One region of the Acetobacter papayae genome, then DNA from elsewhere that is predicted to be linked to it. Evidence: predicted binding sites of a transcription regulator. Region 1 holds the regulator's gene; the other holds the start of a gene.
What was found. The regulator LexA, encoded in region 1, represses DNA repair genes until DNA is damaged. The targets are predictions, from matches to a motif close to TGTTCTANNTANGTTC.
Positions count from the first base shown of each region.

Region 2: a site for LexA is predicted at 2,006-2,021, ahead of uvrA (excinuclease ABC subunit UvrA). Genes of this name have one in related genera too.

Region 1 covers NZ_JBDNWF010000001.1:24,879-29,296, forward strand. Annotated here, with positions in the region: gene ABF757_RS00090 (aminotransferase class I/II-fold pyridoxal phosphate-dependent enzyme) at 1-412, shown strand, start outside; gene ABF757_RS00095 (alpha/beta fold hydrolase) at 405-1,091, shown strand; gene bioD (dethiobiotin synthase) at 1,088-2,542, shown strand; gene lexA (transcriptional repressor LexA) at 2,609-3,274, opposite strand; gene ABF757_RS00110 (molybdopterin molybdotransferase MoeA) at 3,406-4,418, opposite strand, start outside.
Region 2 covers NZ_JBDNWF010000044.1:2,034-6,451, forward strand. Annotated here, with positions in the region: gene ABF757_RS11000 (Trm112 family protein) at 1-151, opposite strand, end outside; gene ABF757_RS11005 (LON peptidase substrate-binding domain-containing protein) at 214-921, opposite strand; gene ABF757_RS11010 (tetratricopeptide repeat protein) at 925-1,860, opposite strand; gene uvrA (excinuclease ABC subunit UvrA) at 2,037-4,418, shown strand, end outside.

The DNA of each region.
Region 1 (4,418 bases):
CCGCTGGCTGGAAAACGCGGCCTCGGGGTTTGTGTTTTCCACTGCACCGTCACCTCTGGTGCTGGGGGCGGTGGACGCGGCGCTGGACCTGCTGCCGGGCATGGACCACTCCCGTGCTCATGTGGCTGAACTGGCAGACCTGTTTCGCCAGCGTATGACCGAACAGGGGCTGGATGTCGGCCCGTCATCCACGCAGATCGTGCCGGTTATTGTCGGGCGCGAACAGGATGCCCTGGCGCTTGCCCGTGCGGTCGAACAGGCTGGTTTTCTGGCCGTAGCCATTCGCCCGCCCACGGTGCCGCCGGGTGCCTGTCGCCTGCGTGTGGTGCTGCATGCACACCACACCCATGAGCAGGTGGAAGCGCTGGCTACAGCCATTATACAGGCCAGCCGGAGCCTGCCTCATGACTGACCCCCGTGTGGTGCTGGTTCATGGCTGGGGTTTTGGACCTGCGTTCTGGGCCCCGCTGCGCGAAAGGTTGGGCTGGTCTGATGTTACCGTGGCCGATTTAGGCTTTTTCGGCGGCGGGCAGGGGGTGGACCCGACATCGCTGGCGGCGTTCTGTCAGGCGGGTGGCCCTGTGCTGGCCGTAGGACATTCACTGGGCTTTTTGTGGCTGGCCAGTCAGGTGAGCTTACCGGAAGGCAGTTTTCTGGCAGGGATCAATGCTTTTGGCTGCTTTGCAGCACGGCCAGATTTTTCCGCCGGTGTAGCGCCGCGCGTGCTGGGGCGTATGGTACAGGGACTGGACAGGACTCCCCTGACCGTTGTGAACGATTTTCGCGCGCGTTGTGGCGCTGCGCCTCTAGCCGAGGAAATGGCGCTGGATGTGCCTGCTCTCACCGCAGGGCTGGCCCTTTTGCGCGAGGGCGATGCCCGCACCTCGCTGGCAGGTATGCAGGGGCGTGTGGCCGTGCTGGCCGGGCAGGAAGACCCGATCGTGCCTCAGGCCATGACCGTGGCGTCCCTGCCAGGAACGCTTGATCCCCTCTGGGCAAAAGGGGGGCACCTGCTGCCACAGACCGACCCGGACACCTGCGCTGCTTTTGTGGAGCGGTGCCGCCAGACAATGCGGGAGATGCCGTTATGACCGGTTCCTTGACAGGAGAAACACCGCAGCCCGTTACGCTACGGCAGGCGCATATCCGCGACCGTTTTGATGGCGCGCAGGGCTATGACGAGGCTGCAACACTCCAGCGGGTGGCGGCGCGCACTCTGGCGGGCGATCTGGCGCACACTATGGCCGAGCGGGCGCATACACCTTTGCGCGTGCTGGAAATTGGCTGTGGCACTGGCTTTTTGAGTGCGCAGCTATGTGCCCTGTGGCCGCAGGCCCATATTCTGGCGACGGATTACGCCCCACAGATGCTTGAGCGTGTCACTGCCCGGCTGGGTACGCGGGTGGATGTCCGGTTGATGGACGCCGCTATGCCGGATATCGGCGGCCCGTTTGATGTCATTTGCGGCAATCTGGTGCTGCAATGGCTGGATAACCCAGCTGAAGCCCTGAACCGGCTGGCGGGCCTGCTGGCACCCGGTGGCGTGCTGGCGGTTTCGACCCTGCGCGCGGGCACGTTTGCCGAGTGGCAGACAGCGTGTGAGCAGGAAGGGCAGAGGCCCGCAACGCCTGCTTACCCGGATATGGCGGCATTGGCCCTTTGGGTGCCGTATCCTTGTCAGGGCGTATGGCGGGCTGAGCGCTGTGTGCAGGCCTTTGGCACGGGGCTGGATTTTGTCCGGCATCTGAAGGCAACCGGAGCCAATACGCCGCGGGCAGATGCCTCAGGCATGAGTGCCGGGGCGCTGAGGCGTGTGGCCACCCGTTTTGAGGAAAGCGGCGCTGCCGTAACGTGGGAACTGGCATATGGGTGTTTCCGACGCCCGGCGCGTGCGGGTGTGTTCGTAACCGGAACCGATACCGGTGTGGGCAAAACGCTGGTTTCGGCCTGTCTGGTGCGGCGCTGGCAGGCGCTATACTGGAAGCCCCTGCAAAGCGGGCTTGCGGATGAGGAAGGCGATACCCCGACTGTTTCCAGACTGGCAGGGGGAGAGTCCATGCAGGGGCAGGGCGTGCGGTGTTTCCCACCCGCCGGGGCCTATCAGGCCTCGCTATCTCCCGAAGCAGCCGCGCGTGCGGAAGGTGTGACGATCGACCCCGCCCTGCTGGCCCTGCCTATGGAGGCGCCGCAGCAACCGCTTGTGGTGGAAGGGGCTGGCGGTTTGATGGTGCCAGTGACGGACGAGATCATGATGGTCGATCTGGCGCAGCGTTGGGGGCTGCCTGTTGTGCTGGTGGCACGCAGTGGGCTGGGCACGCTCAATCATACGCTGCTCAGCCTTGAGGCCCTGCGTGCCCGAGGTATTGCCGTGGCAGGTGTGGTGCTGAATGGCCCGCCCAACCCGGAAAACAGCCGTACGATTGCCGATAAGGGTAAGGTGCGGATTCTGGCCGAAATCCCGCATGAAGCCGAGCTAGATGCTCCGACCGTGGAGAGGCTGGCAGCCCTGCTTCCGCCATGGTCAGAGATTGCTGGCGCGTAAGGCGCTGCTTCCCCCGTAAGGGGAGCCGCCAGAGGGGCTGGCGGCTGAACCTGTGTATGAAGGCGGTTAGTACTGCCGCAGCAGGCCGCTGAGCTGGCCTTGGATGCGGAGCCGGTCGGCGGGAACAATCCGTGTTTCGTAGCGTGCATTTGCGGGTTCAAGCGCAATCATGCCGCCTTTGCGGCGCAGGCGCTTGAGCGTGACTTCGCTTTCATCAATCAGGGCCACGATAATCTGCCCGTTTTCGGCCTGATCGGTCTTGCGGATGATCACCTGATCTCCATCCATGATACCGGCTTCGATCATGGAATCGCCAGCGACTTCCAGCGCGTAATATTCGCCGTTGCCCAGCATGGCCGCAGGCACGCTCAGGCTGGCCCCTGCGGAGGCCACGGCCTCAATCGGCAGGCCGGCGGCAATACGGCCGTAGAGCGGCACCTTGATGGTTTCCTGCTCGTTTTCCTGTGCGGGGCGGTTAAAGCGCGCACGAATTACGTTAGCGGGCAGTTCTGCCTCGGCTCCCGGCAACTGAATGACCTCGAGCGCACGAGCACGGTGATGGTGGCGGCGCAGAAAACCGCGCTCTTCCAGCCCCGAAATCAGGCGGTGAATACCTGATTTGGAGCGCAGGCCCATGGCTTCGCGCATTTCGTCAAAGGAAGGGGAAAAGCCCGTTTGCCTGAGGTGCGAATCAATGAACAGAAGAAGTTTGTGCTGTTTGCGTGTCAGCATTTCGCACCCCGGAAAGCAAGTGAAAAAATCGGGAAAGCCCGCTTTTTGTTCTATGTAAGTTCTCGTTTTCTGTCAATTGCTTCCCGGTGGTTCCGCTCAATTTCTTTGCGGTGATTGCGGCTTTGGGCGGGTCATGAAAGACGCACGATCTGGCATGGGCTCCCTGCCGCCGCCGCCGGGGCATGGGGGGCGCGGATGATAAGGGCCTGGCTCTGCGCCAGAATGTGAAGCTGTGCGGAGTCCTGACTGGCGAAAGGCGTGACAACGGGCAGGCTGTCGGGTGCTGGAGCGTTGGACAATGTGGCACGCAGGAAATCCTGCCGCTGGTCGTTCGGGCCGACATCCACACCCAGTATGGCCGGTTCGGTGGGGAGCGTGTCAGCAACAGCCATGCCCATCATGCGCTGGATGGCGGGGGCCACAAACACCGTGGAACAGACCAGCGCTGCCACCGGGTTGCCCGGCAGGCCGATGATGGGGGTAGAGCCGATATGCCCCGAAAGCAGGGGCTTGCCGGGTCGCATGGCGATTTTCCAGAAATCGAGCGTGAGGCCGATATCGGTCAGCGACTGGCGGACAAGGTCATAGGCCCCGACACTGGCACCACCTATCGTCACCAGCATGTCGCTCTGGCGCGCTTGGGCAAAGGCTTCGGTCAGGGAGCGTGTGGTGTCCCGTGCGGAGGGGAGCATGAGCACCTCGGCTCCGGCCTGTTGCAGGCAGGCCGTCACCATGAACAGTGCGGAATTGAAAATACCATCCTCACGAACGGGGTCGCCGGGCAGGGCAATTTCATCTCCCGTGCTCAGAACGCTTACGCGCGGTTTGCGGGTGACGGTCAGCCACGCATGCCCACTCGCCGCCGCAAGGCCGATTTCCTTGGGGCCGAGTCTGGTGCCCGCTTGCAGCAGGCATGTGCCCTGAGCGAAATCCTGCCCCTGCATGCGAATAAACCGGCCTGCGGCAGAGGCGTGTGTGAGGGTGATCCGGTCTCCCTCGCGCTGCGTGTTTTCCTGAATGATAACCGTATCGGCTCCGGCGGGGATCTGGCTGCCGGTGAAAAGCCGCACGCACTCGCCCGGCTGGATGACATGCGCCGTGGGGTGGCCTGCAGGGGCTTCGGCTATAACATGGAGTACAGCGC
Region 2 (4,418 bases), on a different contig from region 1:
CATCACGGATGGGAAAAGCCAGCCCCGCCTTTTCGCTAATAAGTTCGCCCGTGGCGGCGTTATAGGTCAGCGGCCCCTTGGTAACAGGGCACACCAGCACGGACAGCAGGCGCGCATCGATGGGCGCGGTTGCGGTTGCGGTATCGGACATGGACAGCTTTCCCCACATGTTTCTTGCCAGCACAGACCCGTTGCCCGTGATGTGCCGCCCCTTCAGGATGGCGGGCCTTCGTGTTCCGGCCCGGCCATATCCAGCAGTGTCTGCAGCACCCGCACGCGTTCGGTCAGGCTTGCCGCATCAAGCAATGCCTGTTTTTCCGCCGGAGGGAAAGGACAGATCATGGGCAGGGTGACCAGCAGCATGCTGTCATCCATCTGTTCTATGAGTGACCAGCGGGCATCCAGGCCCTTGCGCTGGAAATAGCGGCGCATGGAGTCCAGCAGGTGGGTGCGGTCAAACGGTTCGGAGGGGATTTCGTTCAGATCCCCCGCAAAGGTGGAGGCATCGATCCGCCCGATACGGTAGCCCCGGCGCGGCGTGGTCTCACGCAGGAGCCGAAAGCGGGTAACCCCCGACAGGGTAATGGCGTAGGTGCCATCAGCCCGCTCGGTAAAGGAGGAAATACGCCCCAGCGTGCCCACGCCATATAGGGGTGGGGCCAGATTTTCCTCGTCATCTTCCTCACGCCAGCGGGGCTGGATCAGCCCCAGCAGGCGGTTGGTAGCCAGTGCATCTTCCACCAGCGCCACATAGCGCGGCTCGAACACGTTCAGTGGCAGCCGCCCGCGTGGAAAGAGCAGCACACCCGAAAGCGGAAACAGCCCCACCTCCGGCGGCATGTCCGCCAGCGTCATATCCTGTACGCGCGGAATCCGCCGGGGAATATCATCTTCCGCGAAAGGAGAAACGCGCGTGCCCATGAGTTACGAGAACAGCAGGGAGGACAGGCGACGGCGGGCCGCCAGCGTATCGGGGTCATCATGCCCCCACGCCTCGAAAAACCGCAGAAGCTGCTGGCGGGCGGCACCCTCTTTCCAGCCCCGGTCCGCACGGATGACATGCAGCAGTTCGGCGGCGGCTTCCTCCCTCCGCCCTGCGGCGTTCAGGGCCGTAGCCAGTTCGCAACGAGCCTCAAAATCTTCGGGGTTGGCAGCAAGGCGGGCCTGAATGCCTTCCATGGCTTCAGCCGCCTGCCGTCCCTCACGCTTGAGTTCAAGGGCTGCGCGCGCGCCGGCCACATCGGGGGCGTTGGTAATTTTTTCCGGCACGTCTGCAAGAGCCGCGGCGGCGGATTCCTCATCATCCAGTGCGAGCATGGCGCGCACCAGCCCACCCCATGCGCGGGGGTTTTCCTCTTCCTCGCCAATAACCGAGGAATACAGTTCCGCCGCTACATCCGGCCGGCCGGTTTCCAGCGCGGTATCGGCTTCCTGCAGCCGTTCGGTAGCGGGCAGGGTGCCACCACCACTGGCCTTGAGCACCGTCTCGACAAATTTTTTCACGCCGCTTTCGGGCAGGGCTCCCTGAAATACGTCAAGGATCTGGCCTTTCCAGAACGCCGCCACCAGCGGAATGGACTGGAGCGGCAGCCCCACCTGCGCAAGCTGGGCAGCCAGCGCGCGGTTGGCCTCGATATCAACCTTGACCAGCCGCACCTTGCCCTTGGCCGCACGCACGACTTTTTCCAGCACGGGGGCAAGCTGCTTGCACGGCCCGCACCAGTCCGCCCAGAAATCCACCAGAACCGGAACGGAGCGGCTGGCCTCAATCACATCGTTGATAAAGCTGTCCTGCGTGCCGTCCTTAATCAGATCCGCCTGTGCGCCTGCCGTATCCGGCTGGCCAATCAGCTGTTCCATCGGTTCTGTTCCCTGCTCTGGCCACGGCGCGCCGTGGCGTGTCTGTTCTTGCTGTCCTAGATGGGCAATCTTGCCCCACAGGGCAAGGGCTCAGGGGTATCGGGCGGGGAAGGATTGCGCGCAACGCCATTCTGGCCCCATACTAGGACAAAACAGGAACAGCGGCAGGGCGTTCAATGGCACAGTCACCAAAACGGCGTAAAACCCGGGCCACCCCGGAGCAGGACATACCGGAAAACCAGGACAGCCCGGCCACGCTGCCGCCCGCCGCACAACCACAGACCGCAGTTGTGCCATCAGCAGGCACACAGGCGGCCCTGCCGCAGGGCTGGGGACCGCAGGCCATTCGTGTGCGCGGCGCACGGGTGCATAACCTCAAGAATATCGACATCGACATCCCACGCGACCGGCTGACTGTCATGACCGGGCTTTCCGGCTCGGGCAAATCCTCTCTGGCGTTCGATACCATCTATGCCGAAGGCCAGCGCCGCTACGTGGAAAGCCTGTCCGCCTATGCGCGGCAGTTTCTGGAACTAATGGGCAAGCCCGATGTCGATTCCATCGAGGGGCTTTCTCCCGCCATTTCCATCGAGCAGAAAACCACCTCCAAAAACCCGCGCTCCACGGTTGGCACCGTAACCGAAATCTATGACTACATGCGCCTGCTCTGGGCGCGCGCGGGTGTGCCGTATTCCCCCGCAACGGGCCTACCTATCGAGGCACAGACCATCAGCCAGATGGTGGACCGGGTTGTAGCGCTCCCCGAGGGCCTGCGCCTGATGCTGCTGGCCCCCGTCATCCGTGACCGCAAGGGCGAATACCGCAAGGAACTGGCCGAACTCCAGCGCAAGGGCTTTACCCGCGTGCGGGTGGACGGCACGCTGTACGATATTGGCGAAGTCCCCAGCCTGAACCGCAAGCTACGCCACACGGTGGAAGTGGTGGTGGACAGGCTGGTGGTGAAGGAAGGCATACAGACCCGTCTGGCTGATAGTCTGGAAACAGCGCTCGGCCTGTCTGACGGCATTGTTTATGCCGAAGAAGTGCGCCGCGACGGCAATGAAGAAGACGCCGTAAAACTGGTTTTTTCCTCGCGCTTTTCCTGCCCGGTCAGCGGGTTCACGCTTGAGGAAATTGAACCCCGCCTGTTCTCCTTCAACGCACCACAGGGGGCCTGCCCCGCCTGTGACGGGCTGGGGTCTGAAACCTTTTTCAACCCCATACTGGTGGTGCCCGATACACGGCTTTCGCTCAGCAAGGGAGCCATAGCCCCGTGGAAGGATGCCAAATCCCCCCTGCTGGAACAAACGCTCGAAAGTCTGGCCGCGCATTTTGACATCGACATGGACACCCCCTGGCAGGACCTGCCCCAGACCGCACGCACCGGTATTCTGGACGGGGTGGATGAGAGCGTGGTGTTCACCTACCGCGAAGGCCGCAAGGCTTACGCCGTAACCAAACCGTTTGAAGGCGTGCTGAAAAGCCTTGAAAAACGCCTGCGCGCCACTGACAGCATGTGGGTGCGCGAGGAACTCTCGCGCTATCAGTCAGACAAACCCTGCCATGCCTGCAATGGCGCACGGCTCAAACCCGAAGCGCTATCCGTGCGGGTGGCGAATGCAACCATCGCGCAGGCATCCGACCTGCCTATTGGCGAGGCGCTGGACTGGTTTGCCGCCGTGCTGCCCACCCTTACCCCCCAACGCGCGGATATTGCGCAGCGCATCCTGCGTGAAATCACGGAGCGGCTGAAATTCCTTGACGATGTAGGGCTGGATTACCTGACCCTCTCACGCGGGTCGGCCACACTGTCCGGTGGGGAAAGCCAGCGCATCCGGCTGGCCAGCCAGATCGGCTCGGGGCTGACAGGCGTGCTGTATGTGCTGGACGAGCCCTCTATCGGGCTGCACCAGCGCGATAACGAGCGCCTTCTGGGCACGTTGCAGCGGCTCAAGGCGCTGGGCAACACGCTGATTGTGGTTGAACATGATGAAGACGCCATTCGCAGTGCGGACTGGCTGGTGGATATGGGGCCGGGAGCCGGGCTCAATGGCGGGCAGGTAATTGCCGCTGGCACGCCAGAAGAAGTCGCCCGCGTGCCTGAAAGCCTGACAGGGGCCTATCTATCCGGGCGCAGGCGTATTGATGTGCCCACCACGCGCCGCAAGGTGGACAAAAAACGCCAGATCATTCTCGAAGGGGCCAGCGGGCATAACCTGCGCGATGTCACCGCCAGCTTTCCCCTTGGCACCTTTACCTGCGTGACCGGGGTTTCGGGCTCGGGCAAATCCACTCTGGTGCTGGATACGCTGTACCGCGCCCTGTCGCGCCAGCTCATGGGCACGGCCACCACGCCCGAGCCCTATCAGCGTATCCGGGGTGTGGAACTGCTCGACAAGATTATTGATATCGACCAGTCCCCCATCGGACGGACCCCGCGTTCAAACCCCGCCACCTATACCGACCTGTTCACCCCCATCCGCGACTGGTTTGCCGAACTGCCCGAAAGCAAGGCGCGCGGCTACAAGGCGGGGCGCTTCTCCTTCAACGTCAAAGGT